Regions from separate parts of the Pseudoalteromonas spongiae UST010723-006 genome, predicted to be linked through region 1. Evidence: predicted binding sites of a transcription regulator. Region 1 holds the regulator's gene; each other region holds the start of a gene.
The links. The regulator sigma-54, encoded in region 1, starts transcription at its own class of promoters, with help from an activator protein. The targets are predictions, from matches to a motif close to GTTGGCACGNNNNTNGNNT.
Positions count from the first base shown of each region.

Region 2: a site for sigma-54 is predicted at 1,723-1,741, ahead of PSPO_RS09875 (DUF2726 domain-containing protein). Genes of this name have one in related genera too.
Region 3: a site for sigma-54 is predicted at 4,349-4,367, ahead of PSPO_RS14140 (YggN family protein). Genes of this name have one in related genera too.
Region 4: a site for sigma-54 is predicted at 1,915-1,933, ahead of PSPO_RS09050 (HAD-IIB family hydrolase). Genes of this name have one in related genera too.

Region 1 is NZ_CP011039.1:2,863,886-2,871,885, reverse strand. It holds gene PSPO_RS13225 (bifunctional GNAT family N-acetyltransferase/hotdog fold thioesterase) at 54-953, shown strand; gene mgtE (magnesium transporter) at 985-2,346, opposite strand; gene PSPO_RS13215 (HPr family phosphocarrier protein) at 2,470-2,742, opposite strand; gene rapZ (RNase adapter RapZ) at 2,758-3,606, opposite strand; gene ptsN (PTS IIA-like nitrogen regulatory protein PtsN) at 3,622-4,077, opposite strand; gene hpf (ribosome hibernation promoting factor) at 4,079-4,366, opposite strand; gene PSPO_RS13195 (RNA polymerase factor sigma-54) at 4,389-5,885, opposite strand; gene lptB (LPS export ABC transporter ATP-binding protein) at 5,964-6,689, opposite strand; gene lptA (lipopolysaccharide transport periplasmic protein LptA) at 6,686-7,204, opposite strand; gene lptC (LPS export ABC transporter periplasmic protein LptC) at 7,206-7,757, opposite strand; gene kdsC (3-deoxy-manno-octulosonate-8-phosphatase KdsC) at 7,757-8,000, opposite strand, start outside.
Region 2 is NZ_CP011039.1:2,123,411-2,131,410, forward strand. It holds gene PSPO_RS09870 (type 1 glutamine amidotransferase family protein) at 1-1,505, opposite strand, end outside; gene PSPO_RS09875 (DUF2726 domain-containing protein) at 1,789-2,382, shown strand; gene mtnN (5'-methylthioadenosine/S-adenosylhomocysteine nucleosidase) at 2,517-3,227, shown strand; gene PSPO_RS09885 (cobalamin biosynthesis protein) at 3,228-4,181, shown strand; gene PSPO_RS09890 (cobalamin-binding protein) at 4,159-4,989, shown strand; gene PSPO_RS09895 (methylated-DNA--[protein]-cysteine S-methyltransferase) at 4,986-5,492, opposite strand; gene tyrS (tyrosine--tRNA ligase) at 5,522-6,721, opposite strand; gene PSPO_RS09905 (peptidoglycan DD-metalloendopeptidase family protein) at 6,908-8,000, shown strand, end outside.
Region 3 is NZ_CP011039.1:3,077,429-3,085,428, forward strand. It holds gene PSPO_RS14130 (diacylglycerol/lipid kinase family protein) at 1-640, shown strand, start outside; gene PSPO_RS14135 (HD domain-containing phosphohydrolase) at 657-3,419, shown strand; gene PSPO_RS14140 (YggN family protein) at 3,478-4,296, opposite strand; gene PSPO_RS14145 (PA3496 family putative envelope integrity protein) at 4,575-4,754, shown strand; gene PSPO_RS14150 (MarR family winged helix-turn-helix transcriptional regulator) at 5,044-5,484, opposite strand; gene PSPO_RS14155 (glutathione peroxidase) at 5,486-5,968, opposite strand; gene PSPO_RS14160 (LysR family transcriptional regulator) at 6,052-6,924, opposite strand; gene PSPO_RS14165 (iron-containing alcohol dehydrogenase) at 7,067-8,000, shown strand, end outside.
Region 4 is NZ_CP011039.1:1,932,857-1,940,856, forward strand. It holds gene PSPO_RS09045 (glycosyltransferase family protein) at 1-70, opposite strand, end outside; gene PSPO_RS09050 (HAD-IIB family hydrolase) at 63-1,871, opposite strand; gene PSPO_RS09055 (lipid-transfer protein) at 2,154-3,323, shown strand; gene PSPO_RS09060 (YbaB/EbfC family nucleoid-associated protein) at 3,394-3,720, opposite strand; gene dnaX (DNA polymerase III subunit gamma/tau) at 3,766-6,051, opposite strand; gene apt (adenine phosphoribosyltransferase) at 6,052-6,603, opposite strand; gene PSPO_RS21950 (hypothetical protein) at 6,777-6,905, opposite strand; gene PSPO_RS09075 (HvfC family RiPP maturation protein) at 6,973-7,707, opposite strand; gene PSPO_RS09080 (HvfB family MNIO-type RiPP peptide maturase) at 7,707-8,000, opposite strand, start outside.

The sequences.
Region 1 (8,000 bases):
TATTGTGCATTTTTAGGTTAATCTGTTGCCAATTAAAATTATAAGGAGTCGCTATGTTACAAGTTACGACACCCCAAAGTAGTCAAGATTGGCAGGATTATTATCAACTTAGATGGCAGGTGCTACGCGCCCCTTGGCAACAGCCTCGGGGTTCTGAACAAGACGAGTTCGAGCAAGAAGCAGAACATCGTTTTATTAAAAATGAACAAGGCCAAGTGCTAGGCGTTGCACGTTTGCATTGGAATACTGGTGAACAAGCGCAAGTGCGTTATATGGCGGTGAATAAAGATCATCGCGGTCATCACCTTGGCAGTCGTTTATTGCATGAACTAGAAAAGCTTGCATGGCAGCAAGGCGCTAAAGAATTACTCTTGTTTGCTCGTGATAGAGCGGTCGATTTTTATAAGCGCCACGGTTATGTGGTTGTTGAAAAAGCGCACTTGATGTACGGCGATATTCAACATTGGAAAATGGTTAAAGTATGCCCGTCATGTCCTGGCTGGTTCCGTCGCCCTGAATGGACTAAGGTGCTGCAAAATACGTGGCGTGAGGATATTCCAATCAGCGATGCTATGGGCATTAAGGTTGAGAGTTATACTGATTGGCAATTTACTACGAGCGCTGAATTTAGTGCTAATCAAAACCTTCACGGTACAATGTTTGCCGGTTCTATTTATAGTCTTGCTACTTTAACAGGTTGGGGAGCAACTTATTTACATTTGAAAGAGATCGGAAGCGACGCTGCAATTGTGCTATCTGATGCAAGCATTAAATATCTCAAACCGCTAAAACAAGATCCTATCGGCAATGTTGATTTACACAAGTGCTCAGGTGATCTTTCTAGCTTAGAGCAAGGTGAAAAAGCAGTTTACACAGTGCCAGTGCAAATTTTTGACGGTGAGCAACTGGTTGCTGAATTTGTCGGTGAGTATACCTTGTTGCCAAAGAAGTAGAACTAGGGTGATATAAGCGTAATAGCTTATATCACGGTAACAGGAAGTAGGTTGCAGTCCCAAGGAAGGCAAAAATACCTACTACATCTGTAACTGTTGTTAGAATTACCCCGCCAGCAAGTGCTGGGTCGATATCTAATTTCTTTAAAATAAGTGGAATTGTTACCCCGGCACAACCGGCGGCAAATAAATTCATAAACATCGCAAAGGCAATCACTAAACCGAGCGTGAAGTCCCATTGCCAAAGCGCTACTACCGAAGCTATTAACACCGCCCAAATCACACCATTGAGCATACCAATTGCAATTTCTTTACCAATTAACCAACGCTGGTTGGCATCGTTAATGTGGCCAACAGCCATACCGCGAATAACTAAGGTGAGTGTTTGGCTACCGGCAATGCCACCCATTGAAGGCACAATGCCGTTAAGTACAGCTAAAATCGGTAATATACCTAAGGTCGATTCAAAAAAACCTGCCACAAATGCAGCGAGGATTGCAGTAATTAAGTTTACGCCAAGCCACACCGAGCGGCGTTTGGTACTTTTTACAACGGGAGCGAAGGTATCTTCTTCGTCATCAAGACCCGCCATACTCATCATACTGTGTTCGGCTTCTTCACGAATTACATCAACAATGTCATCGATGGTAATACGGCCAAGTAATTGGCTGTCTTCGTCGACAACAGGGGCTGAAATCCAGTTATGACGTTCGAATAATTGCGCAACTTCTGACTCACCCATACTAACAGGGATTGCTTCAGATTCATTATCCATCACTTCACGTACAGTGAGTAACGGACTTTTTGTCAATAATGTCGCAAGCTGAATATCACCCAAAAACTTATTTTCTTTATCGACAACGTAAAGTTCATCGGTGCCTTCAGGCAATTCGCCTTTTAAGCGTAAATAACGTAAAACTACGTCGAGCGTGACATCAGGGCGAATCGTGATGGTATCGGTACTCATTAGAGCACCCGCGGTTTCTTCCTCGTAAGATAAAACAAATGTCGCGCGCTCTTGATCTGTTTTATCCATTGAGCCCAATACTTCTTGGTATACGGTATCGGGTAAGCTACGTAACACTTCTGCAAGGTCATCATCATCCATTTCTTCCGTTGCAGCGGCAATTAGCGCAGGATCCATTTGCGCGATAATGCCGTTACGCACATCTTCAGAAAGTTCTTCTAAGGTTTCACCTTGCAGATCAGGGTCAACCAATTGCCATAAAACAGTACGGCTTTTATGCGGTGAAGACTCCAACAATAAAGCAATATCACACGGTGGCATATGCGCTAACATGCGTCGAACATGCACAAACATGCCGCTACTTAGGGCTTTTGTAACCTCATGTAGTTGTGTTTGTGAGTAGTCTTGTTCTAGTGCTTCTGGCATGTTCACCCTATTATTTATTGAAGGTTGGAGTGAATGATTGCAACTCTTTGATTTATTAGAGTTAACTTACGTCTAACTTATTGTAGCATTATTGCAGAAAAATGTTTTAACTAAGTTAGCTGTTTATTCGTCTTCGTTAAACTTAGCTTGAATTAAATCGCCTATGGCAAGTAACGCTTGATCTTGGTCAGGACCCTCACAACGCACTAATACCTCTTTACCTTGCGAGCTTTCTAACAGCATTAAACCCAATACACTATCAGCTTCAGCCGTTTTACCGCCTTGGGATAAACTAATTTTCGCATCAAATGCCATTGCGAGCTTTGCTAGTTGGGTTGCAGCGCGAGCATGTAGCCCTAACTTGTTTTCGATTAAAAATCGTTTTTCAACTGACATAATAGTCGCTTATGCTTATTTGTTTACTTGCTCACGATGGTGGGCTTTTACGTTTTTATGGTGTTTGGCGAAGCTATCAGCCAGTGTTTGCGCTAAATAAACTGAACGATGCTGGCCGCCAGTACAGCCAATTGCAACGGTTAAATAGCTACGGTTATTACGCTCTAAATGCGGTAACCAAGTTTCAATAAAGGTTTGCACTTGCCATGCAAATTTATGAACTACAGGCTGGCTAGAAAGGAAGTCGATCACTGGTTGGTCTAACCCTGTTAATGGCTTAAGAGCAGGCTCCCAATGCGGGTTTGGTAAAAATCGGGCGTCAAAAACATAGTCAGCATGTTTTGGAATACCGTGTTTATAACCGAATGACTCAAACGTGATAATTAACTGATTTGATTTTTTACCGAGTACTTTCTCTCGTATGCTATCGGCAAGTTGGTGAACACTTAAGCCTGTTGTATCAATAAAGATATCCGCTTGTGAGGCGATAGGATCGAGCAGCTTTTTCTCAGCTTCAATGGCTTCTTCAAGGGAGATATTATTCAGTGATAACGGATGCAAGCGGCGCGTCTCTGAAAAGCGCTTAATTAGCGTGCTGTCATCGCTATCAAGGTAAAATAAGGTTGGTGTTGCAAAACCAGGTAAATAGTCGAGTACTTCTTCTATTTCCTCTGGCTCTTTAGTCATATTACGAGCATCAACACTCACTGCAATTTTGTCGTATTTATCTGAAACTGAGCGGATCAACGAAGGCAATAAATTAACAGGAATATTGTCAACAACATAATACCCGAGATCTTCCAATACTCTGAGTGCGACTGTTTTTCCTGAACCAGAACGACCACTGACTAAAATAAGTTGCACTTACATCTCCCTTAGTTAACTCGCCTCACTACTAATGATTTGATATAGCTGATGATTATTTTCAGCGTGACGTAGTTGACGGCAAAACTGCTTATCTTTTAGTTTATCAGCGATGGTGGCTAAAGTCTGCAAATGTTGCTGGCACTTTTGTTCTGGTATGAGCAGTACGATAAAAATATCAACGTCTTTATCGTCGATGGCATCAAACGGAATAGGTGACTGATTTACAATTAAAAAGCCAATGGTATTTTGTAGGCCATCAATGCGGCCATGAGGAATGGCGAGGCCTTTACCAATACCCGTGCTACCTAGTTTTTCGCGTTGCAGCAAGGCTTCAAGAAACTCTTGAGAAGTAATATCAGGGGCTTGCTGATGGGCAAGGTCGCTAATAAATTCAAACAGTCTTTTTTTGCTATTAAAAAGGACCGCGGTTTTAGCGCAGTCCTCAGCAATAATATCGGTTAATTTCATTTTAGTGGCGAGAAAGTTTCTCTTTGTGCTTAATTACTTGGCGGTCTAGTTTGTCGACCAGGCCATCGATTGCTGCATACATATCTTGATGCTCGGTAGAGGCAAACAATTCGCCACCGTTAACATGCATAGTAGCTTCTGCTTTTTGTGATAGTTTTTCAATATCTAGAATAACGTGCACGTTATTTATATGATCAAAATGCCTCTCTAGTTTTGCAAATTTGTTAGTGACATAGTCTCTTAAAGAATCAGTAATTTCTACGTGACGACCTGTTAAGTTTAATTGCATAAGCATTTTCCTTCTATTTGGTCTAGATCAGGCTCTTGCGCTGATTAGACGGTGGTATGGATAGCGACTCACGGTATTTTGCGATAGTGCGTCGCGCCACTTTAATTCCTTGTTCTGCTAGTAAGTCGGTAATCTTGCTATCACTTAATGGTTTAGCTGGATTTTCCGCCGCAACTAGCTTTTTGATCAGTGCTCGAATCGCGGTAGATGAACACTCACCCCCATTTTCCGTGCTAACGTGGCTTGAAAAAAAGTATTTAAGCTCATAAATGCCACGTGGTGTATGCATGTATTTTTGCGTTGTTACACGCGAGATAGTCGACTCATGCATCTCGACCATTTCGGCAACGTCGTTTAAAACCATAGGTTTCATTGCTTCGTCACCATATTCAAAGAATGCCTGTTGTTGTTCAACAATGCAATTGGCTACTTTTAATAAAGTATCATTGCGACTTTCTAAGCTTTTAATAAACCATTTTGCTTCTTGTAAATGGTTGCGAATAAACTGGCTGTCAGTGCTTGATTTCATCGAGCGAGTAAGCGCAGCATATTGTTCATTCACGCGGATCTTTGGCATGCTATCGTTGTTTAAATCAACGCGCCAGCGTCCTTTAATTTTCTTTACTGAAACATCGGGAACCACATATTCAGGTTCTTCTTTTATGATGCTTTCAGCTGGTTTTGGATTAAGGCTATGTATTAATGTTAAGACTTCTTTTAACTCAGGCTCCTTGAGTTTAGCCTTCTTCATTATTGTACGATAATCACGTAATCCTAAAAGTTCCATATGGTTTGAGATTACGCTCTTTGTTTCGTTTAGCCAAGGGGTATTTTTGTCGTACTGATTGAGCTGGATCAATAAACATTCTTGTAACGAACGAGCAGCAATACCAACAGGGTCAAAGAGTTGAACGCGTTTAAGTACAGCTTCAACTTCGTCTAGTTCAATTTGTTCTTGGTCGTCAGATTGCTGTACCGCTTCTAAAATTTCTTCGCTACTTTGTGTTAAATAACCTGAATCGTCTACCGCCTCAACAATGGTGGTTGCGATCATCTCGTCGGTGTCGCTGAACGGCGTTAAGCGTAATTGCCACATTAAGTAATCTTGCAATGATTCGCTGGTTGAGCCTTGATACACAGTATCGTTGTCAGGAGCTGGGGCGTTACTGACAGAAACAGGTGCGGCGCTGATATAATCATCCCACGACACATCCATAGCTAAATCGTCAGAAATATTCTCGTTGCTAAGTGCGTCGCTTGATTCTATTTCACTTTGGCTTGGCGCTGCTTCAACATCATCGCCATTTATTGATTCGTCTTTGTTTGACTCAGTGTTTTCGTTGTTTTGTTTATCGTCACTGTAGTCAATGTCTTCTTCAAGTAAAGGATTGGCATCAAGCGCTTCTTGAATTTCTTGCTGCAAATCTAACGTACTCAGCTGCAACAAGCGAATAGCCTGTTGCAATTGTGGAGTCATTGTTAGTTGCTGCCCAAGGCGAAGCTGTAAAGATTGCTTCATGTAGTTATTCTAATCCTTCTTTCGATTTCAAGCCGCTAGTTAACAATTCAATTCCAAATTTAAGGCCTATAACTATTACTATAGTCTGAATTGTTCACCTAGGTATACATCGCGTACTTTTTGGTTGTTTAAAACGTCTTCAGCTGTGCCAGATGCGATTAATTCGCCGTGAGAAACAATGTAGGCTTTTTCACATACATCTAAGGTTTCACGCACGTTGTGGTCTGTTATTAACACGCCAATGCCGCGATTTTTCAAATGCTCAATTATTTTCTTTATATCTATCACTGAAATAGGATCAACACCAGCAAAAGGTTCATCTAACAGGATAAATTTGGGGTTTGCGGCTAATGCGCGCGCAATTTCCACACGACGACGTTCACCGCCCGACAATGCCATACCCTGTGAATCTCGGATATGGCCAATGTTAAATTCTTCTAATAAATCATCGAGCGCTTCTTCACGTTGCACACGATTAAGTTCTTTGCGTGTCTCTAGAATCGCCATGATGTTTTGATACACAGTAAGCTTTCTAAAAATCGACGATTCTTGCGGTAAATAACCAATACCTAAACGGGCGCGACTATGCATTGGTTGCAATGTAATGTCATTATCGTCAATACGAATAACGCCATTGTCGCTCGGTACTAAACCAACAATCATGTAAAACGTCGTTGTTTTACCGGCACCGTTAGGACCAAGCAAACCAACGATACTACCAGCTTTCACTTCTAAGCCAACATTTTTTACCACTTGGCGTGATTTGTAACTTTTAGCCAGCTTTTCGGCAATTAATGTGCTCATTGTCCGCCTTGTTCATTTTGCGTATTGATGATGGTTTTTACTTGGTTAGTTGAGTTTTCAGCTTTTTTAGACGTCACTGTTTCAGCAGCGCGATCATAGATGATGGTATCTGCTGACATCATGTCGCCATTTTGTTGAAATTTAGCGCCACCAGACATTGTAAATAATGATTTAGCCACGTCATAAGTGACTTTTTTAGCACTTGCGACAATGATTGATCCATCTTCTTGTTCAGCACTAAATTTTACCGGATCACCACTGGCAATAAGTAATTGCTGGTTATCTCCTAACTCTGCTCGTTTATGTGCTTCAAGGTAATCGGCGGTGATGGTCATATTGCCATGCTTAATTTGTACATTATGGCGAAAAATACCGACATTTTCTTTTAAGCGAGCAGCTTGCTCATCGGCGTCAATCTCAAGTGGATGCTTAAGTTTGATCTGCTCAGCGATAGCGTGTCCACTTGTGATACACAAAGTGACAGCTAGTCCAGCGATTGACAGTAATTTCGTCATGTTATTGGTCATAATAAGTGGTCTTTGTATGGTTTATTAACTTAATAACTTGCTCTTCTAAATTAGCATTGAGGCCTTGTCCTTTAATTTCAAGTCCCGGACCTGTCATTTTTACTTCGGATTGAGAAGTCATTAGTTTGCTATTAATTAAATATTCTACGCTTGCCGCTTCAATTGTATTGAGCATGATATTGGGCGTTAGACTTTTGGCAATAACGTTTTGTTCCAAAATGAGCTTTTCGTTATTGTAGAGCGTGGCTTCATCGGCTGTGAGCTGCCACACACCTTGTTCTGAAAAAATAGTAAATTGTGGTTTTTCAAAGTGGGTAAACCCCAAATCTTGATACATCGACATTTTTCGCGCCATCACTTTATGGCTGACAGTACCAGATTCATTAAAGTTGGTTTGTTTTAAGTCGGTTGCAATGTAATCAGGAATACTGGCAACGTTTTCAACAATCGGTTTTGGTTCTTTGGGAGTAAAGAAGTAAGGCAACCAAAGCCAAACCATGGCAATGGTGAAAAGTATAGTAAGTGCAATACGCGCCGACATTAGCTGCTACTGCCTGCGTGGCTGAGTGTTTTGTCTTGGCTCAGCATAATTAAATCGGTCAGTTCTCTTACAGCGCCAAAACCGCCTAGCATGGTAGTTTTATAATCAGCGATGCGTTTTACCAGAGGGTGAGCATCATTGGTTGCTACGGCAAAGCCAACTAATTCCATTACGGGTAAATCAGGGCTATCGTCGCCAATATAAGCAATGTTTTCGTTATCAAGTGATAGCGTGTGCTTTAAG
Region 2 (8,000 bases), 740 kb from region 1:
CCACCGCTGCGCATTGCAATATGATCACCATGTGTGAAGTAGTGACTTGTAAACTCGCGTACACCACCTTCATTATTTTCTCTGTTTACTTCAAACAACCACATACCGCCAGAGCCAATCACTTCTAGCTCAAGGTTATTGTCTTGATTGGTAACAACGACAGCTGTTTTATCATCTAAACCAAATATACGCTGATTATCACTGAATAGCGCCGCATGTAGGCCGCGTAATTGTTTACCACGTTTCGATACTTGAGTATCAACAATACCAAACGGTAGTAATGGTAGAATTGGTGATTCAACAACTGTAAAGTCACGTTCGCTTTCAAGTGCAATACAATCAGCACCTAAGCTACAAGCGTCATGGCCAGATGCGAAAGACATAGGCACAATCGTATTAATTTCATTAACAGCGCCCGCCAAAATGCTAAGTGGTTTTCTAGCATTAGTGATCGCATTTACACTGCCGCCTTCAACCGCAACTAACACTTCATTTTTATTAAACATATCAATGATTTTTGTAAGCGATTCACTTGGAGCACCGGTTGGCGTGTAAAACGCGTGGTAACTTAATAATGGGCTACCATCAGCAATATAAATCGCATCCATTCGCTTGATGGTGTCAATTAATGGCGACGACTTTTTACATTCACTAACTTGCTGACGATATAAATCTGGGTAAAGTACTTCACGGCGAAAGCTCGCTAAACGCTTTATTTGGAATTCTTCTAGACTATCGCAAGACGACTTTTCATATTCTTTTGCCGTAATAGCCGTTTGCATTGCTGCATCAATTGGCAACCAAGTTGCTTCAAAACCAATTTGCTCAAACAATCCTAGGTAATAGTCAACGCGTGCATATGGGTCGCGATCTGTGCCTGTTACTACAGCAATACGCGGTTTGCGCTTAGGACCTGAAATTTCAACACTTAAATCAAATAACTTTTGGTAAGCAAGTGTTGCCTCTAAATTTGTGCTTTGCGCCCAGTTAACTTCGGTTTTTTTGCGTTTTGAGCGACTTTCAGCTTGCTTTTGCTCTAACAAATCGAACAGATTACGCTTTTCAAATTCGTATAGACTTTGCCAAATATCACGACCTGAAACCGTTTCTGTGCCAACTTCAATTGACACACCACGCAGCGCTCTTACAAACTGGCGCTCCGTTAATGTTTTGCTTTCAAATTTAGGTTTTACCGCTTTTAGAATATCAGCAACTTGTTTCTTTAATTCTTCTTGTTCAGTCCACGCATACTCAGAAACCCGTAACAGTGCTTCATCGGTAATATCAAAAATGGCTTTTTGTTTTACATCATCGGAAAACGATTCTTTTCCCTCTTTAGTACAGAAACGTTGATTTTCACTGGAACAAACCTTAAGGTCGTCTGAGAGCATAAGTAATGTGTTAGCCGAAACAGCCGCCACAGGAGTGAACGCAACAAAAGAAGTTGCGATTATTGAACTAACAAAAGTTTGTACGTTCTTACTAAACGTGTTTTTATTTGTCATTTTAAACAAGCAAAGTCGAGCGAAGCGCATAAGTAACACCATTTATTGTTATTTTATTGCGTCAATCTAGATACCGAACAGAGCGAGTCGGCAAACCCCAAATTCGAATGAGCACAACGGAATTTCGAATTTTACCCAGTATCTGCGCGAGTAACAAGTAGTTGCGCTGTTAAGCCAACAAAATTCCCATAAAACCCAATCGATGTAGTAATAAAGTTTTGGCACTTTTATTGCTTAATTCATTATGAAAAAGTTTGCGTCAAAGTTTTGATTTGGAGTATCTATGGAACTTGTTTCGTTATTAATTCTAGTGTTAGTGGTTATGGCGGCGTTTGTTGCGTCAAAATTTACCCACTCGGGAAATCCTTACCCGTTTACACAAAAAAAATCGTTATTTACTCAGGTAGAAACGGCGTTTTTAAATTTGCTGGAAAAAGCGATTGGCTCTGACTACAAAATTGTAAGTCGCGTTAGGTTGGTTGATATTTTAGATTTTCAACCGGGCACCGATGACAAATCACGTCGCAGTGCACTTGCTAAAGCGCAAAATAAACAGCTTGATTACGTATTATTGGATAAAGAAAGCTTGAAGATTGTTGCAGCAATCGACTTAGTCAATAATGCTAGTAAAAATGGTCACAAGGCGAAAAAAGACTGGTTTGTAAATGGCGCGTTAGAATCTGCCGGTGTACCGCTTATTCGCATAAAAGTAAAAACGGGTTACAAGCCACAAGAAGTAAGACAGGCCATATTATTTAAATTGGGTAAACAAGTAACCAATTCTAAACCACCTATTCGAAAAGCAACCAGTAAACCTACGGCAGTGTTGTCTCCGTCACAGGTTAAGTCGCAGTCAACGGCTCTGGCACAAGTTTAATTTTTTAGAGCGGGTTGTTCTTTACCCGCTAACAACCCGCACATTGCGGGTTTTATTTTGTCTGTGAATTTATTAGTAACCTAGCTATAATTCCGCCATATTTTATTTATTCCCTATTAATAGGCGTAACCATTATGAAAATCGGTATTATTGGCGCAATGGAGCCAGAAGTAGCTATTTTAAAAGCTGCGATTGAAAACACTAAAATTACGGAGCGCGGTAGCTTCACGTTTTACCAAGGTCAACTTGCTGAGCAAAACGTCATTTTAGTTCAATCTGGTATTGGTAAAGTGGCTTCGGCACTCGCTACTACGCTAATGATTGAGTTGTTCGCACCAGATTGCATTATCAACACTGGTTCTGCAGGTGGTTTTGAGCAAAGCCTGAACGTTGGCGATGTGGTTATTTCAAGTGAAGTGCGTCATCACGATGTTGATGTTACTGCTTTTGGTTATGAAATGGGTCAAGTACCACAAATGCCACCAGCGTTTATTGCGCATAAAACACTTGTAGAAAGTGCTGAAAAAGCGATTGCTGAAATGTCGAAAGGCATTAAAACAATGGTTGGCCAAATTTGTACCGGTGATTCATTTATGTGTGATCCTGTGCGCATTGACAAAACACGCGAACAATTTCCAAATATGTTAGCGGTTGAAATGGAAGGTGCAGCAATTGCACAAGTATGTCATCAGCTAAATACACCATTTGTAGTGATTCGCTCGCTGTCAGATATTGCTGGTAAAGAATCACCAGAATCATTCGAGTCTTATTTAGTGAAAGCATCAGAAAACTCATCAGAGATGGTGATTGCACTGTTAAAAAATCTAAAGCAGGTCTCTCTGTAAGTGGCATTTGAGCTGCCCTTTTTTTCAACCAGCGCATGGCAAACAATATTGCTTGCGCTGGTTAGCTCAGTGTTAGTTATCCCCTCGCAATATCACCCTACACCGTTTTTTCGCCTACTGATAAGCAAAATGGCTGGGCGTATTTATGATGCAAACGCATCGAATGTGTACGCATCCTTTTCTTCATTATTATTAAGCTGTTTAATTGTAGGCTGCATCGCAATCTTGGCGATTGGCATCACAAGCTTTGCGCAATATCCCGTTGCGTTTGAGTTGTTAATCTTATTATTACTGATTAACAATCCTTACACTAACGCTAAATTAAAACGCGCAGCATGGCTATTAACACAACAACAAAAGCCCGTGGTACGCGATATTTTAAGCCAGTTTTTACGTCGTGATAGTAACAACTTATCAGAGTCTGGATTAATAAAAGCAATCATTGAACACCAAAGTTTAAGCTATTTTCGCCACTTTTTTTTGCCGCTTGTTCTTTATTACTGCTTGGGTTTTAACGCGGCACTTATTTATTGCCTATTTTTACATTGTGCCAATGTTTTTTCTAAAACTGCGCCACCAGATAGCCAGTTCAGTAACGCAACCAACGCCGTTATTTATTACTTAGAATTTTTACCGCTTAGGCTTTTTTGCTTGCCTTTACTGCTTAAACCTAAAACCCGAGGTTTTCGTTACTTAGCGCTATTTGTAGATAATGGTTATCAGAAAAACTCGTGTTTTTTGCTTGCTTGTCTTAGTGGATATCTTGACGTACAACTTGGTGGCCCTGCTTTTTACTCTGGTAAGCGCTACAGCAAAACACGCATCGGACCTAAAACACTGCCACAGCAAAAAGCAATTAAACAAGCGAAAAACGCACTGATGTTTGCCAGTGCATTTTGGCTTTGCCTTATTCTTTTCTTGGAAATTATTTATGCCGCGACTAACCATCTCTAAGCTTATATTTGTTTTAACTTTATTGTTAAGCTTACCGCTTTCAGCGACGCCTAAACGCATTGCATCACTTGCCCCCCATTTAACTGAATGGACATACTCGCTAGGATTAGGTGAAAATATTGTCGCCGTAAGCAGTTACAGTGATTTTCCTGAAGATGCCAAAAAGCACCCAGAAATTGCCGATGCTAATGGTATTAACCTAGCCAAGTTAGTTGAGTTAAACCCTGAACTTGTGCTGGTTTGGCGCTCTAACGCTAAACTTGGCCAAATTGAGAAAATGAAAAAGCTGGGTTTAAATGTGTTTATTTCCAACCCACATACTTTAGAAGATATAGAAAACGAAGTGCTTGCGCTCGGCGAAACATTAAACGCCAAAAATAAAGCTATTGACTACACATCACAATTTAAACGTGAGATTAGCGAGTTAAAAACGCGCTATCAAAAAGAAAAGCCTGCCACTGCATTTTTTCAACTTTGGCATACACCGATTATGACAGCCAATAAACATACTTTAGTTAATCAAATTTTTGACATCTGCGGCCTTAGCAATGTATTTGCCGACAGCTCGGTTAATTACCCAACCGTTAATAAAGAGCAGGTCATGTTAAAACAGCCAGAATTTATTGTGATTTCAGAGATGGATGAAGACAACACACAAGCAAAGATTTGGCGTGATATGAATTCGATTCCAGCGGTTAAAAAAGGTCAAATAATAAAACTCAACCCAGATCACTTACACCGCTACACCAATCGAGTGCTTATTGCCGCAAATGAGTTATGCGAAAAGGTCAGCGCCTTTCAAAACTAACTAACCCCCTCAATTTCGAGTAATCGCTTTTTCGCGGCTAAACCACCGGCGTAACCCGTTAGCTTGCCATTGCTGCCAATAATACGGTGGCATGGCACAATAATCGAAATTGCGTTAGCACCATTGGCATTCGCAACTGCTCGCACGGCACTTGGCATATTAAGCTTTGTTGCCAATTCACCGTAGCTTTGCGTTTGACCATATCCAATTGCTTGTAACCCCTGCCAAACTAACTTTTGAAAGTGAGTACCCACCAGCTTTAAAGGAATTGAAAACTGATTTAAATCACCTGCAAAGTAAGCTTCTAGTTGATTTATAGCCTGCTGGTTAAAATCACTGTTTGCACAAACAAACTCTGCGCTTAATCCTTTCGCTAAACGACTATCAACAGTGCTGCGGGCTTTTCGCTCTTGCCAGTCACACAAACATAATTGCTCATCAATCGAGCCTATTAGTAATTTGCCTACAGGGCTTAAATATTCGGTCGTTAATATTTTAGACATATAAAAAAGCCCACTTTCGTGGGCTCTCATTAATTAACAGTTACTTTTGCGAACTTACGTTTACCAACTTGGTAAACTTCCGTTGTGCCAGCTTCAATCAACATTTTGCTGTCTGAAACTTTTTCTTTCGCGTTAATCTTTACCGCACCTTGCTTGATCATGCGAATTGCTTCAGATGTACTTGCCACTAGACCTACTTCTTTTAGTAAGCTTGCAATGGTTAATTCGCCATCTGCAGTGATCGTTACTTCTGGAATATCATCCGGCAGCGCATTCTTTTGGAAACGTTTAATGAAATCTTGGTGCGCACCTTCAGCAGCTTCTTCTGAATGGAAGCGTGCAATCATCTCTTTCGCGAATTCAATTTTGATATCACGTGGATTTGTGCCATTTGCTACCTTTTCTTTCAGTGCATCAATTTCTTCAATGCTTAATGCGCTAAGTAGCTCGTAGTAACGCCACATTAGATCATCTGAAATCGACATTACTTTACCAAACATATCATTTGGCTCATCAGTAATACCAATATAGTTACCTAATGACTTAGACATCTTTTGAACGCCGTCAGTACCTTCAAGTAAAGGCATCATTAATACGGTTTGTGGTTTTTGACCTTCGTCTTTTTGTAGCTCACGACCCATTAGCAAGTTAAAACGCTGATCGGTGCCACCGAGTTCAACATCTGCTTCTAATGCAACTGAATCCCAACCTTGTACCAATGGGTACAGGAACTCGTGAATAGCAATTGACTGACCGCCTGCATAACGCTTTTTGAAATCGTCACGCTCTAACATACGCGCAACCGTTTGACGCGCAGCTAGTTTGATCATACCTGCTGCACCTAGGTTCTCCATCCACTGTGAGTTGAATGCAACCGTAGTTTTCGCAGGGTCTAAAATTTTAAATACTTGCTCTTTGTATGTTTCAGCATTAGCAAGTACATCGTCACGAGTAAGTGGCTTACGCGTTACATTTTTACCTGTAGGGTCACCAATCATGCCTGTGAAATCACCAATCAAAAAGATAACTTCGTGACCTAAGTCTTGGAAAGTTTTCATTTTATTGATTAACACAGTATGACCTAAGTGAAGATCCGGTGCCGTTGGATCGAAGCCTGCTTTAATTTTTAATTTTTTACCTGACTTTAATTTTTCAACTAACTCATCTTCAATCAGGATCTCTTCAGCGCCACGCTTTATTTCTGCTAACGCTGCTTGGATATCAGCCATGTATTTCTCCATTCGAAAAAGCACGTTGCCGCACTTTTGCAAAAAATTCATTTTTAAGATAACAATTTCTTGATTCTACCCTATATTTTGGTCACTTTAAATGCACAAAACACTGGCGCTACAGGTGATATAAGGTTATTCTGATTTTATTCACTTTTATTTAATTAATGTAGCAAAAGGCACATTATGGTTTTGCAAGTACAAAAACTACCGAAAAAACATAAATTGTTGCTCGCTGGGGTAGTTACATTTATTTCCGCATTGGTGCTGCTACCCTCTGAGAAGGCGAGCGCATCAAGGCATACAAATCATGATGCGCTAGAAATCGGCAAGCGTTATGAATTAGCAATTGAAGTAGAAAAGTTAGAACAAGAAGCTGTTTCCGCCAAAGCAGAAGAGGTGTTGCCAGAAGTAACACTTAATTTTAAAGAATTCAAAGTTAAAAAAGGCGATAACCTAGCTAAAATATTTAAACGCGCAGGTTTTTCGGCTTCCACACTTCATAAAATAGTTAATGCCAACAAACTCAATAAACAGTTAACTAAAATTCACCCTGGTGACTCACTATTTTTCGCAGCTAACGAAAACAACGAATTAATTCAGTTAAACTATCAAATTAGCCGTACAGAAACTTTGGTCGTTAAACTTAATGACGATCAAACCATTAGCTCTAGCCTAGACAAAAAAGCAATTGAAAAACGTACTGATTACGCGTCGGGCACGATTGATTCGAGTTTTTGGAACGCAGGTCTTAGCGCTGGTCTAAATGAAAAACAAATTATTAGCTTTGCCAATATTTTTGGTTGGGATATCGACTTTGCCAACGATCTTCGTAAAGGCGATGCTTTCACTCTGATCTATGAAAACCACTACGTTGATGGTGAGTTTATTGGTACCGGTAAAATTCTTGCTGCTGAATTCGTTAACCAAGGCGAAAGCTATGCCGCGGTGCGTCATACCGATGATAATTTCTATACCCCTGAAGGCCGTAGCTTACGTAAAGCATTTTTACGAGCTCCTGTTAACTTTAGATATATAAGCTCGAACTTCAACCCACGTCGCAAGCACCCTGTTACAGGCCGTGTTAAAGCGCATCGCGGTATCGATTACGCAGCGAAAACTGGCACACCAGTGGTTGCTGCGGGTAACGGTACTGTGATTAAAGCGGGTTACAATAAATATAATGGTAACTATGTATTTATTCGTCATGGTCAACAATATGTGACTAAGTACTTACACCTGCATAAACGCAAGGTAAAACGCGGCGAAAAAGTTAAAC
Region 3 (8,000 bases), 210 kb from region 1:
TTGTATGGCTTACAGCAACAAACCAATTACCGTTTTGCCGTGCGGTACAGGTAACGACTTTATGCGCAATTTTGCCTATAGCAAACAACAACTAAAGCAGTTAGTACAAAGCGATCGCGTAATCACGATTGATTTAGGAAGAGTTAATGCGCGTTATTTTATTAACAGTGCCGGCGTAGGCTTTGACGCTGAAATCGTAGAGCGTACCAAAGGAAATAAAGGCTGGTTAGCGCGTTTCAGCTATTTATATCATACCCTTGCTTGTCTTGTATTCTTTAAGGAATCACTCTTATCATTACAGCAGCAAGGTAAAGAAACGCATTATAAAAACTTTCTTACGGTGTTTGCTAATGGCAAATACTTTGGCGGCGGTATGAAAATTGCGCCCAACGCAGAGCTAAACTCGTCGCATTTAATGCGTTACAGCGTGGAAAAAACGCATTTAGCCAAAAAGCTCTGGGCTTTACCTAAGCTCTATTACGGTAAACATATTTCGCTACCAGAAGTGAAGGAACACGCATTTACACAACTTGAAGTCCTAACCCCAAACTTGCCTGTGCAAGCAGATGGAGAATCTGCAGGCTACACACCTGTGGTGATTGAAGTAGCTAAAAGCGCGTTAACGATAAAAATCATTTAATTGCAGTGAGTTAATCATGCCAAAACTGAGCATTATCACATTTTCGACTATTGCTGTTTTGATGTCGTCGTTACTCATTAGTAGCACATTTATTTATCTGAATTATCAAAATCGCTTGGAGTATGCCACAACTCAAGCGCTCAATAATCATCAACAAGCGCTCAAAGATGTGCTAACACGTATTCGTTCTGATTACAGTAACGAACACAAAGTCATCAATAGCCTTATTTACCGTTATCAAGCAAAGCAAGCGCTCCTTAAAGAGTTTCCCCCGTTGCTGTTACGCGAACTCAGTATGTTTTTACACAGTGACGAACATGCCGATGCCATAATGATCGTTACAGCAGATAATACCCTTTGGGCACTGCACCAAATTAAATCTGCCGAAACAAAAGGCTTATTTGGCGCACCACACAACGCTTATTTTTTACTGCAAAAGATAAACGATAATAAAGAAGTTCGTTCTTTTTATGATCAAGCGCTAACACTAATCGAAAAACAAGCACTTCCCGCCACACTTAATATCGAAGAGCGTCCATGGTACCAACAAGCCAAAACCGCTCACAAGGTTACCGTGGTTGAGCCTTATCTTGACAACTTTCGCAACGAAAAAGTGTTTTCGATGGTGAAACAAGTTAATCAACTCACGGTAAACCTAGACCTTAATTCACAAGCACTGTCCGAAAGCATGCGCCATGACGCACTCAAATTTAACACTTGGCTGTTTTTAATGAACAGTCAAAATAAGCTTTTAGCGTTACAAGATGGTCAGAATATTCAATTAAATAACCAACGAATTGCCCCTTGGCAAACGTGGTTAGCCCACTCCGCAGCAAAGGTAAGATCATCGGATAGTCATTCACTCACGAAAATACAAACTAAAAATCAGTCATGGTATATCAGTGCATCAGAAATAAATAATGAAGAAGGTAGCAACATCATGTTAGTTGCTGCCACCGAAGCAGAGGATATTCTCGCACCGATATATGCACAGCTGTATCAATGGTTGTTTATCTCTATTGGATTATGTTTATTAGTATTACCCTTGAGTTATTTTGTTGCTCACCTTATGACGCGTCCCATTCGTCAAGTAAACGAATATGCGTCACTGTTAGCCAATTTCGAAGCACCTAAAAAATCAACTCGCTATGCCCTGGTAACTGAAATTGAAGAACTAGCTCATAGTTTAGAACTTCTTCACAGTAACTTAGTGGAGTTTTTCAGCCTGCTTGAAACCCTTTCAAAAGAACAAAACTTACAACATTTAATCGATAAAATAGCCATAAAATCGATGCAAATGATGCATGCCGAAGGGTGTTTGATTCTTCTTACGAAAAACCAAACATTAGTAGCGGAATTCTTACAGTATCATAAGCAAAAATTCACGCTCGATAATCTGCCCAATATCGACTGGCACGCGTTATACACTACTTGTGATACAACAAAGATAAATCAATTACCTGAAACGTTACAAACCCTGTTTTCACAAGCCGATTCAGAGTGCTACCAAGTGCTTGTGCCGCTAAAAAATCGCGAACAACAGGTTATTGGCTTACAAATATATTTTTATCCTGTAAGTATGCCGCAAGAGCACATTAGTCTTAAGCTTGCTGAGCAAGTTGCCGCGTTTTTTGGTGTCGCAATTGAAGGGCGAAAGCTGGTCAATAGACAAGAGAAGTTGCTCGATTCCTTTATTCAAGTCATTGCGGGTGCGATTGATACTAAATCTCACTATACGGGTAAACACTGTCAACGAGTGCCTGAGCTTGCCACACAAATTGCTGAAGCAGCGAGTCAATCCACGCAGTTTCCTAATTTTCATTTTGATGAAAGTGCGAGGCGCCAACTTTCCATCGCGGCTTGGTTACATGACTGTGGCAAAGTCACAACGCCAGAATACATAGTGGACAAAGCCACCCGATTAGAAACCATTTACAACCGCATTCATGAAATTAGAACGCGTTTTGAAGTAGTAAAACGTGATTTAGAAATTGACGCGCTAAAAGAAATCCTAGCCGGTGCGGATAAAAGCGCAGTCAATGCTAAATTAATGAAACAAATAAAGCAGTTAGAAAGTGACTTTGCGCATGTAGCTTATTGCAATAGCGCTGAGTTTGTATCAGACAGTGACAAAAACAAACTCCATGAAATCGCACAACTGAATTGGCAACCATACTTTAATGAGCGTCTAGGGTTATCACAAGAAGAGTTAACGCAATACACTGATTACCCGGAGGTTTCTGAGCTTAGTATTTTGACCGATAAGCCAAGTCACTTGCTTTATAATCAAAACTTACGCTGCGATAGCACTAAGTATAATTTACAACAACCCGAGTTAAGAAATAACCTTGGTGAACTCTATAATCTAAGTGTGAGTGCCGGTACTATTAATTCTGAAGAGCGCTATGCGATCAACCATCACATCATTCAAACAATTGAAATTCTTGAGAAGCTACCATTTCCAAAACATTTAAGCAGAGTGCCAGAGATCGCAGGCGCACATCATGAAAAACTTAATGGTAAAGGTTACCCCAAAGGGCTGTTTGGTGAGCAAATTAGTTTTGAAGCGCGCATTCTAGCAATTGCTGATATTTTTGAAGCACTCACCGCCTCGGATCGGCCTTATAAAACAGCTAAGACCCTGTCACAAGCCCTTGGCATAATGCAACAACTCGCAAGTAAAGGCGAGCTAGACCAAGATTTACTCAACTTTTTCATTGCTGAAAAGATCCCGGAACACTATGGGGAAGTTCATTTAAAAGCTGAACAACTCAATTAAAAAGGGAGCTAATGCTCCCTAAAATGATGACTGACGCTGTAACTAATGTTTACTTACATTAGATAGATGACTTTTTAGTTTCCACTTTAAATACATCGTAATTTGCAAGTGCCGGAATACGCGCTTGTAACTCATCCTCTTGCATTGCTAGGTCTTTAAAGTCAAAACACATTTGGTCTGCTCTTTGCTCAATATTCTTCGCTTGTAGCTCAACTTTTTCTTCAATTTGCTCGCCCATACGTTCCATGCGTTGCTCAAACTCACTCATATCGCCGCCAGAACTTAACATTTCGCTACCTAGCGTAATCAGTAAGCTGCCAATGGATTCCATAATCATTTCTTCCATTGCTTGTTCCATCTGCTGGTCGAACTTACTATCGAATGTGTCGCCAATGTTATCGAAACGGCCTTGATCCATAATGAATGTGCCACCGTCATAAAATGCAGCGTGAATTTCATCGCCAATCTCTGACATCATTTGTTCCATTGTAGCCATATTTTTTAAGCCAAATGCATTGCCCACTTCGCTTAGCGCAACACCTGCTAACGCGACACCTTCCATCGCTATCTCAGCCACTTGTGGAACCTGACCGCGCACATCGCTAGAGTAACGGGCAAGTAATGTTTGATCCGCTGCAGAGAGTGACTGAGCTTCGCCATTAATCTGCAAGTTACCATCTTGGTCAATAACTACTTCACCTGAAGCGGCTTTGATATTAACCGTATCAGGTGTAATTGATAGGGTGTTGTTAAATTCTAAATTGCAGCTATCCGACGAAAAGCTCATATTGCTATCGTGACCATCTTGATGTGCTACTGCACTTGTTGATAAGCCAATACACGCTGCCACTGCTGTTGTTAAAAGTAATTGTTTCATAGTGATTCCCGTATCTTTTGCGTTTTAATTTTTTCTCTCGTTGATATAGCTATATCAAGGTCAGTGCCAAATTTAAAAAACACTTAAAATACATATAGATAACTATTTTCTCGTAACTTTAAGAGCTTCTAAAAAACATGTAAAAACTAAAAAATAGTAAATTTAACCATATGAATTGTGTATTTGACTAAGTTATTTGAAATATATTTACTTGCGCAAAATACAATAATGGTTATTACTGTTTATGAGTGCTTACACATTTAATGTTGAGGGTGATCATGAAAGACAATTACCAAAACATAAACAATCAAGAGCCGCTAAATAGCGATTTAGAAAACAACCAAGAAAACGAACATAAACGCGAAGTTAAAAAACGTTTAGAAGATATTTTAGAAAGAAAGCGATTACGAAAATCGATTGGCATGGATGACACCCACAATTACTGGGATGAGCTATAACAGCATTTCGCGCCATTGTTTAAAAACAATAATTAGCCACTGTTGATGTTTTATGTGGCGGGTATTTCACACCCCTAATTCCAAACTTAGTCACACAAAAATAATAAAAATCAGCCAATACACATTAATCCATAGAAGTAGAACGTGTTGACCTTTGTGGTCTAAATTCTGTTCAAATTCAAAGCTTTTTGATCGCGGCGTTGTCTTGTAGGCCAGCGGACTAAATCAATAAGCAACAACAAAGAACAAAACGCTTTAGTTAATCTGAACGAATTCACCTAAATTTAGGTTAACTGTGTTCGTTTAACTGCAACATTAAATCACCGAGCAATGCTTTTAGTTGGGACGCTTTATCAAGATCTAACCCTACTTTATCTACCAGTTGTGAAGGTAGGCACGAAAGCGATTGCTGTAGCGAGTTACCGTAATCAGTTAAATAAATACGTACTTTTCGCTCATCCCAATCATCACGCCTGCGCTCAATTAAATTGTTGTCGGCCATACGCTTTAAAATAGGCGTTAATGTATTATTGTTTAAAATTGCCTGCTGCCCAATCTCCCCCACAGTAACGCCATCTTGCTGCCATAAAATCAGTAAAATAACGTACTGCGGATAAGTTAGTTTGTATTTGTCTAACTCAGGCTGGTAAAGCCGCGTCACTAGACGTGACGCCGCATAAATTGGAAAGCAAAGTTGATTTTCTAACAGTTGCTCGGGCTTACTTGCCATACTATTGCGCCAGCGCTTTTTCGATATAGCTAGCAAGTGCGTCAGGTTTTGTTGTTGGCGCAAAACGCTTAACTGGTTTTCCATCTCGGCCAATTAAAAACTTAGTAAAGTTCCACTTAATTTTATTGCCTAAAATACCCGACAATTCAGTGCGTAAATACTTATAAAGTGGGTGGCTATTTTCACCATTTACATCGATTTTCTCTGTCATAGTGAAATCAACGCCATAGTTAATTAAACATTCACCCTGAATTTGTTCCGGCGAGCCTGGTTCTTGTTGGCCAAACTGGTTACACGGGCAACCAATAATAACTAAACCTTGGTCGCTATACTTTTTGTGTAACGCTTGAAGACCTTCATATTGTGGTGTTAATCCACACTTACTCGCTGTATTTACCACTAATACGACTTTGCCTGCAAAATCTGCAAAGTCGATATTCTGACCTTGCAAACTGTTAATACTAAATTGATAAAATGGTGTCATTAGCTTTCTCCTCTATTGCAGCCAAATATATCGCGCACGACATAATCGCACAATAATAGTTCAAAAATTGAAATAAATCGCGGTCATCTCGATTTAAACTCTTCAATTAAAAAATCTATTAATAAACGTACTCTTAAGGGCATTAGATCACGGTTGGGGTAAACCAGCCAAGAAGCGTTATCTGCAACTTGATATGAGTCTAATAAGCTTACTAATTTGCCACTTTCAATATAGTCCCCAACAATATCATACGCTAGATGAGCAATGCCTAAGCCCGATAAACACGCTTGCAGCAGCGCTTCTCCATTATTGCTGCGCCAACGTCCAGCCACCTTAAACTCTTTAATATTGTCGCCCATATTAAAGCGCCAACGGTTAGTCACCGCGATTAAACAATTATGCTCTATCAATTGCTCTGGGTGGCTTGGTGCAGGAAACCTTGCTAAGTACTCAGGCGATGCAACTAAAGTCATAACACGTGTTGAAAGTGGCCGCGCAATTAAATTAGAGTCAGCCATTCGGCCAAATCGAATTGCTAAATCAACGCCTTCGGCAATCAAATCTACATTGCGGTTATTAAAATCCATGGTAATCGACACTTGTGAATAACGCTGACAAAACTGCGCAAGCTTAGGCGCAATTTGCTTTGAGGCAAAATCGCCAGCACACGAGATTTTAATCTTGCCCTTCGGCTCTTGTTGTTCACCTTGCAGCGCTAGGTTAGCCTCTTCCATTGCTGATTGAATCGAGTGTAATGAGGCCGCATATTGCTGCCCAGCTTCAGTTAAATTAAGCGAACGCGTTGTTCGTTTTAACAGCGCAACACCCAATCTCGACTCTAATTGCGAGACGCTACGGCTAATATGTGATGTTGACACATCAAGCACTTTAGCAGCTTGAGTAAAGCTACCACTGTCTACTACAGCCAAAAATTCGTTGATCCCTTGCCAGTTCATACTAAGCACCTATGCAAAAATAGAAATTAGAACACACTTATTATTGCATACATGCAAAAGTGATTTGTCAACAGTGGGGATTATCCCAACTCAGAAAAACGTTAGACTGGCTTTAATTACCGTACCTAATTGAGGCAATACAATGGAATTTAGTTTTGTAAATCCAACTAAAATTATTTTTGGCCAAGGCCAAATCGCAAGTGTTCAACACGAGATCCCACAGTCAGCAAAAGTACTGGTTATTTATGGCGGTGGCAGTATTAAACAAAATGGTATTTACCAGCAGGTAACCGATGCCCTAAGTGGACACCAAGTTTTTGAGTTTTCGGGTATTGAGCCAAATCCGAGTTATGAAACCGCAATGCGTGCCGTTGCGCAAATCAAAGAGCACAACATCGATTATTTACTTGCGGTAGGCGGTGGCTCCGTTATTGATGGTACGAAGTTTATTGCTGCTGCGGCCAAGTTCGATGGTGAACCATGGGATATTTTAGCAAAAGCAGCAGAAGTAACAGACGCCCTGCCAATTGGTGTTGTACTTACCTTACCTGCGACAGGCTCGGAATCAAATAGCTACTCAGTTGTGTCTAAGCTCGACACCAACGACAAGCTGCCGTTTGCAAGTGAAAAAGTACAACCAAAGTTCGCTGTACTTGATGCACAAGTAACAAAAACACTACCAGAAAGACAATTAGCGAACGGTGTCGTTGACGCATTTGTGCACGTTATGGAGCAATACTTAACATTTGACCATGGCGCCAAAGTGCAAGATCGCTTTGCTGAAGGCTTATTGCATACGCTAATTGAAGATGGCCCACGTGTGTTCGCAGAACCAGATAATATGATGGTTCGTGAAAACCTAATGTGGTCGGCAACTATGGCACTAAACGGGCTAATTGGTGCAGGTGTACCACAAGACTGGTCTACACATATGCTTGGTCATGAGGTAACTGCATTATACGGCTTAGATCACGCGCAAACTCTCGCCATTGTGCTGCCACGTATGATGAACGCTATGCGCCAACAAAAAGAAGCGAAATTATTGCAGTATGCTGAACGTATTTGGGGTATTACAG
Region 4 (8,000 bases), 930 kb from region 1:
ACTCTTCCACGCCTCGATTTGTTAAGTTGTGCAGAGTGGTTACAATGCCATTTTGGTAAAAATCAGCCATAGTGTTTCTCCTTTAGAGGGTGGTTAGGTATCGATTTGATGCGTTCAATATGATGGTTATCAAGCTCGCTAATTAGTTGCATCATCACCTCGTGCCAGCCAGTTGGCCCAGGCATAGTTGAGCGCATAACGCCTTTTGAACGCTCAAGTGTAATAAACGGGTGAGTCATTGATTTGATTTGTACTGCAATATCGGCTTGCTCTAACATGGCGCTGTCGTTTTCGCTATCGCCGAGTGCCACACTAAGCCAATCTCCCGGCAATTCGTGCTTGATTAGGTTAAACAACCAATTCAATGCAACGCCTTTACTTTCGTCGCCACACACATGCAAAAAGCGCCCACCTTCAATAATGGTTGCGCCATTTTCACGCATACGTTTTATAAATGCCTTTTTCTGGCAAGCATCACCTAACCAATGAAGCGGCTCTGAGTAGTGACGTAATTTGGCTTTTTCGGCGTCTTTTTCACTTAGGCCTGTAAGCTCTGCTAATTCGCTATTAGTCATTTGCGCAAAGCCTTTGTATAGATGGGCAAAATCATTGGCGTATTGTTTTAGTTGGTTTAACCAAAAGCTGCGCGGCTGGCCAAACTCTTTTATGTAAAACTCGCCGAATTCAATTAAGCCAACAGGATCAATTAAATATTCTTTCAACCACTTTTTGGGTAAAAATACGGCTGCGCCATTTTCCACAATAAACGGCGTTCCTAGCCCTAACTGGGTGCGAATGGCGATAATTTCTTTAAAGGTTTTACTGGTACACGGAATAATTGGAAAGCCCAGTTCGTAGCATAAAAAAACACTCACTTTTGCAGGCTGAAACTCGTAGCTGTAATGATCTAATAACGTGCCGTCGAGGTCAGTAAATATCGCTAATTTTTCAGGAAAGCATAACTGTTTAAAACGCCCTGTTACGTTAACAATTTTGCGTGTTTCATTTAGGTGTAAGGTGATGTCGGTGGTTTGGCTAAAATCAACTAAACCAACTCGGGTAAGCCTTTCAAAAAACAGCACAAAGCGCTCTATTTCTTGTTCGCTCATTATTTTATTGGCTAGTAGTTTGTCTTGTTGCAAGCGCAGCTTGGCTTCTTGCTCTTTGCGCCACTGTGCGACCACATCAAAACTAGGTGCTTTTAGCATAATCCAGCGGTCTACCCGCTCGAACACATTTTGGTAAGCACCCTTCAGCTGGTTATTTACGTATTCACGCCATGTGCCGTTTGGGTCCTCTATTGCTTCAAGCTGGTTTATAGGTGCTTTTAAAGCGTCTTGTGGCTCTGCGTTAAGCCCTACGCACCACCCCTCTAGAATAATCACATCGGGTGCTGATGTTACTTTGGTCCATTTATCTGATGGAAACGGATTGTCTGTGGCTTTATTAAAACGGCGAATAAACAAAGGGCGTTTTAGAGTTTTACGCGTAAGCGCTGCTAAGTCGTGATCAAGCTGATCAATTTTGTGGGTACCCGGTACACCGCGTGTACCAAGTAAAGGGTGAATATGTGTGGCGAGTTCTTCGCGCTCAGACGCAGATAAGTAATAATCATCCAGCGAAATCGACACCACATTTAAACCAAAGTACATGCGTAAATATTGATTTAAAAAGTCCGTTAGCGTGCTTTTGCCCGAACCTTGGCAACCATTTATACCAATCACCAATGGCTGTTTTGTTCTATTTTGGTGCAGTGCGATTTGTTCTGCGATTGGCGCGTACCAAGTTTTTATTGTTTTTTTAACTTCCTGAGAAAGCGCATGTTTTTCTAAAAATTTAGTCAGGAACTTGGTAGAGAGTGCTTGCACCATATTAATGCATCCTTAAAACGTTTTAATAAACTATCTAATAATATGTCAAGGAATGTGCCAAAACATATCACCTGCAGTTTGGCTTAAATAATATAAAGGCTTTCGTAATTGAAATTCCGAACTACTGGAGAAGCGCTTTTTAGCGTTATTTTTACGGTTTATGTGTTCCATAACACAAACAAAGTGTTAAAAAGTAAGGTATTTGGTTAATCTTTTAAATCACTTAATACTTGGTATTTAATGTAAAAATAAAATTCAGATAATAAAAACAACAGGCTGAAAATGAAGAATGTAATCGTAGCTGGCGTCGGTATGACACAGTTTTGTAAACCTGGCCAACAAGAGCCGTATCGCGTAATGGCTGCAAACGCTATTAGATTGGCACTTACTGACGCTGGCGTTAATGTAAGCCAAATCGAGCAAGGATATGCAGCTTATATTTATGGCGATAGCACCTGTGGGCAACATGCGTTTTATGACGTTGCCCAAACCGGTATTCCTATCATTAATGTTAATAATAATTGCTCAAGTGGTTCAACAGCGCTCTATGCTGCAAGGCAAGCTATATTGTCTGGTGAGGTTGAGTGTGTTGTGGCTTTTGGCTTTGAGGAAATGCAACCAGGTGCGCTGGGTTCACATTGGTCTGACAGGGAAAACCCGTTTGATAGAGCTAATGCGGTGTATGATAAATTTGGTATTGCAAAAGCACCTATTGCTCTTCGTGCATTTGGTGCAGCGGGTAAGCATTATATGGAAAAATATAATGTCACTAGCGAGCTTTATGCAAAAGTGGCCGTAAAATCACGAAGTCATGCCATACATAACCCTTATTCATTGTTTTCAACACCACTTAGCGTAGAAAGTGTGCTTAACGACAAAATTATTTTTGATGATTACATGACGCGCACTATGGTGTGCCCGCCTACCTGTGGGGCTGCAGCTGCTATTCTGTGTAGTGATGCTTTCGCTAAAAAGCATAATATTAAACATGGGGTGAAAATTATTGGCCAAGCCATGGCAACCGACACTGAAGAGTCATGGCAAGATCCTATTCTTTCGGTTGGCGCTGATATGACTAAACGCGCTGCCAATAAATCCTTTAACCTAGCGGGTGTTTCACCTCAAGATGTTGATGTAATTGAATTACATGATTGCTTTACCACCAATGAAGTAATTAATTATGAAGCGCTTGGATTATGTGAAGAAGGCGAAGCAATAAAGCTGATTTCAGACGGCGACAATACTTACGGAGGTAAGTTTGTGATTGGGCCATCTGGGGGATTGATGTCAAAAGGCCACCCCATTGGTGCAACTGGCATAGCGCAATGTGTTGAATTAAGCTGGCATTTACGAGGCCAAGCAGGAAAAAGGCAAGTTGAAGGCGCAAGGCTTGCGTTACAGCATAATGTGGGGTTAGGTGGCGCTGTGGTAGTTACCCTGTATCAAAAGTAGTTTTGAATTCTGATACATATAAAAATAGCGCCAAAAGGCGCTATTTTTAAAACATAAAATGCTTTCTAACTTAGAACGGCATTTTGAAGCCTGGAGGCATTTGCATACCGCCAGTTACTGTAGCCATTTTCTCAGCTGAGCCTTCTTCTACGCGACGTACTGCATCGTTAATTGCTGCTGCAACTAGATCTTCGATCATTTCTTTGTCATCTTCCATTAATGACTCATCAATGTCGATGCGACGAACATTGTGGCTACCTAGCATAGTTACTTTAACAAGGCCTGCGCCTGCTTCGCCAACTACTTCCATATTTTTAATTTCTTCTTGGGCTTTTTGCATGCGCTCTTGCATTTGCTGCGCTTGCTTCATCATGTTACCCATTCCGCCTTTAAACATAATTTTTCTCTCTTTTAATGCATGGCAGCGAGGCTACCAACAGAATTATAATGCCTTTATTGTACCTTCATCTAGCTCTGCGTCAAAGTGTGTCATGAGCTGAGTGATAATTGGGTCGTTTTTAATGGTGTGCACCGCTTGTTGATGACGAAATGCATCAATCTTTTGCTGAATTTTAAACGGTGTTTGTTCTACCACATCGTTAAAATTAATAATTAATTCAACGTGCGTATTTAGTAAATTTGACAGTGCTTGTTGCAACTGTTCACGCAGCATGGGTGAGTCGAGGTGTCGCTGTTCACTGTCAACCAGTAAGCTCACTTCAGCCCCATTTTGCTGATAAATACTGTGCAGAGCAAATTGACGTACGCGACCACCGAGTCCCATAGTTTCAATTTTATTTGCCCAATCGTCTTGCTGATGAGCGAAACGCTCTTGTGAAATTGGGCTTTCAAAGCCTTCGATAACTTGCGGCTCTGGGGCAGGTGCTTCCTCTTGCTTTGGCTCTGGCGTTAATTGTTCAATTAACTCAGGTGCCACATGCTGAGTTTCTCCGCGGTATTTTTCAAGTGGGCTTTGTTTTGGTTTTGCACCATTTTCGCCCCTTTGCTGGGGCTCAGTCTTTTTTATCGATGTTTCGCTACCATCTGGTTGAATAAGTGAACCAGAACCAGATACATTGCGTCGCGCTAAAATTTTAGCAATGGCTTCGGCTTCGTTATTAAAATTTTGCTCAAAGCTTGGCTGAGACGATTCTTCTACTGGTGGCTGTTCATTTACCACCTGCTCAGGCATTTGCTGTGGCTCTGGTGCACTATCGAACTGTTGCTGTTGCTGTTGCTGTTGCTGTTGCTGTTGCTGTTGCTGTTGCTGTTGCTGTGACTCAAACATTTCAGGCGCTTGCGATTGTGACGTCAACTGCTCAGCTTGTGCAAGTACGTCATCCATTTGCTGATTTACTTGCTGCTCTAATTGTTCTTGAGATGGTTGCTCTTGCGAATGTTGTTCCTGAGATTGCACTGGTGCTATTTGCTGTTGCGGCGCAGGAGCTTCTGTTGCAGGAGCAAGCGGTGCTGGTTTTTCAACTACAGGTTGTACAGGCTCAGGTTGTGGCTGCGTTACCTGTTTATTATCGAGTGCTTCTTTTTGTTTTTTTAATTGTTCTTTTAGCGAAACACGCGCGCTTGGCGTTGCTTGTTGAGCTTGTGGCTGTGTTTGCGCTGATTGGTTTTGCTGCGCCTGCATTTGTGCAGGTTCAAACGCCAGTAACTTTAACATCACCATTTCAAAGCCAAGTTGCTCGGTTGGCGCAAGCATTAAATCTTTTTTACCGTTTAACAGTAACTGGTAATACACCTGTATTTCACGGGTATCTGCTTCATTTGCCAGTTCACTAATAAAATCAGCATATTGGTCGCTCAGTTGTGCAGCACTTGGCACCAACTTAGACACGAGTATTAAATGACATAGCTTAATTAAGTCATCAAGTACCGCACCATAGTTGCCATTTTGTAAGCCCAATTTCGCGCTTAACTCTAATAAGCTATCACCATCGCTGGCCATGGCCGCAATCAATAAACTTTGTGCCCAAGTAATATCCATTAAACCAAGCATTTGTTTGGTTGCTTGATGGCTAATATTACCGTTAGTTTGAGCGATGGCTTGGTCAGTTAAACTCAGTGCATCGCGCATACTGCCTTTGGCACTTTGTGCCAATTGCTTAAGCGCTTCTGGTTCAAAACCCAGTTGCTCTTGCTGCAAAATATGCGTTAGTTGTGTTTCAATTTCATTTTCTGACAATGCGGCCAAATTAAATTGCAAACAACGCGATAAAATAGTGACGGGTAATTTTTGCGGATCGGTCGTAGCTAGTAAAAATTTAACGTGCTCTGGTGGCTCTTCTAGTGTTTTTAATAGCGCATTAAAGCTATGTTTAGAGAGCATGTGCACTTCATCGATAAGGTACACTTTATAACGGCCACGCGTAGGCGCGTATTGCACGTTATCGAGAATTTCGCGCGTATCTTCTACTTTGGTACGCGACGCTGCATCGATTTCAATTAGGTCGATAAAACGGCCCTGCTCGATATCAACACAGGCATTACAGCTGCCACAAGGCTGACTTGTAATGCCTGATTCGCAGTTTAAGCTTTTTGCAAAAATTCTGGCAATAGTGGTTTTACCTACACCACGTGTACCGGTAAATAAGTAAGCATGGTGCAAACGGTTTTGATCAAGCGCGTTTACTAATGCTTGTTTAACGTGTTGCTGCCCAACTAACTGATGAAAGTTTTGTGGACGCCACTTTCTTGCCAGAACTTGATAGCTCATTTACTCGCCTTCAAACTCAACTAATTTAAGTATGTTTAAACCTAGGCCGTCTAGGCGCGCTTCACCGCCAAGTTCTGGCAATGAAATAACAAATGCTGCGTCGGTTGCGTTACCACCGAGTTTTTCAACCAATTTAACGGTTGCTTCGATAGTGCCGCCAGTTGCTAATAAGTCGTCTACTAGCAATACTTTATCGCCCGCTTTAATCGCATCTTTATGAATTTCAAGGGTGTCTTCACCGTATTCAAGTTGATACGACTGCGATACCGTTTCGCGTGGCAATTTGCCTGGCTTACGCACAGGGACAAATGGAATGCCTAATTCAAGTGCAAGCGGTGCCCCAAAAATGAAGCCGCGAGATTCAGTACCAATAATTACATCAAATTCTTGGTTTTTGTATTTTTCTACCAGTGCTTTTTGCACGGTTTGGAACGCTTTAGGCTCAGCTAATAAGCTAGTAATATCGCGGAACATAATGCCTGGTTTTGGATAATCTGGCACAGTCGCAATGCTGTTTTTTACTAGTTCTAGGTCTGAAACTGACAAAGTCATGGTTTTCCCCAATATTTTAATTACAGGTCATTATACAAAGTTTGAAACAAAAAACCTCCGCTTCGCATAATTAATCGAGCCCTTTCGATTATCTATTGCACAACAGGGTATTGCAGAAACAACAAAGGCCGATAAATCGGCCTAAAATCACAAAATATGTGGAAGGTATGGTATTAAGCGCTTAGTAGCGTCGCCCAACCTAGAATTGCATTTAAACAACCAATGCCTGCAAATACAACTAGGAAACCAATAAAGTATTTTGCATTGAACGGGTCTTTAAAATCACCTTTGTGCGCCATCATTACCTCTACATCTTAAGCACGAAAAATCGCCGCATATAATAGTAGAAGTTGATCTAGATCAAAAGTGTTATTTTGTGACCAATACTGCTTTTTGCGCTAAATCGTTAAGTGTAGTGATTAAACCTGTTTCTAGCGTAGCTGGATCAAACTGGGGTAACAGTTGCTGCATTGTGTCGCGTATTGCACTAAATTTTATGCCTGGCGTTGACTCAATTAATTGTACTAAGTGCGCGGTTATCGCATTAATGGCGACGAACTGAATATCATCATCACAGTCGCGATAAATAACCAAATGATTACCTTCTTCAAGTGTTGATAGCTCGGAATTCTCGCTTGATGCGAATTGTACGGGGTAAGCATAACTTACACGCCACGCAAGCGATGAAAAATAAAGTGGTTGCGTTTGGATATCGGAAACAGCCTTTTCATTGGGATCTTGATCGGCGATTGAAAGTGCCAATTCAACCCACTCGTAGTGCGCAAGTTCCAGCATGTATTCTGGGTCGGCCGCTGTACGCGTATATTCATTTGATACAAACGCCAAAAACTCTTCAGAAATTTGCAAAAAGTAAGGTGATTTACAATCATGTTGGCTAAAAAACTTACGTACTAATACCAGCCAATCTTGTTCGCTATAAAGCGACTGAAGTACCGGAAACGCAGAACTGACAAAGCCTTCAACATTGTTAAAGAAAAGCTCTCGGTAAATTGCTAAGCGACGATCTTCAATATCGGGGAACTGGTGATTTTCAGGATCGCGAATATGCTGCATAAAGGCATTTTGGGTAGCTTGAAAACTCATTAAGCTGTTTCTCGCTTAATATTCTCTGCCTGAATTGCGGCAATGGTGTCAACTTCACCTAATAATTCGGGCATCGCCGGAATGTTAAAATCACGCTCTAACAAGGTCGGGAACACGCCATGAATTTGATATGCCTCGCGTAACAATTGCCAAACAGGATCTATTACATCTGCGCCATGGGTATCAACAATTAAATCATCCGCTTCATTATAATGCCCGGCGATATGGCCGTAGCTAATGCGTTTGGTAGGAAGCCCTTTTAAAAATTCGCTGGCACTGTAACCATGATTGAC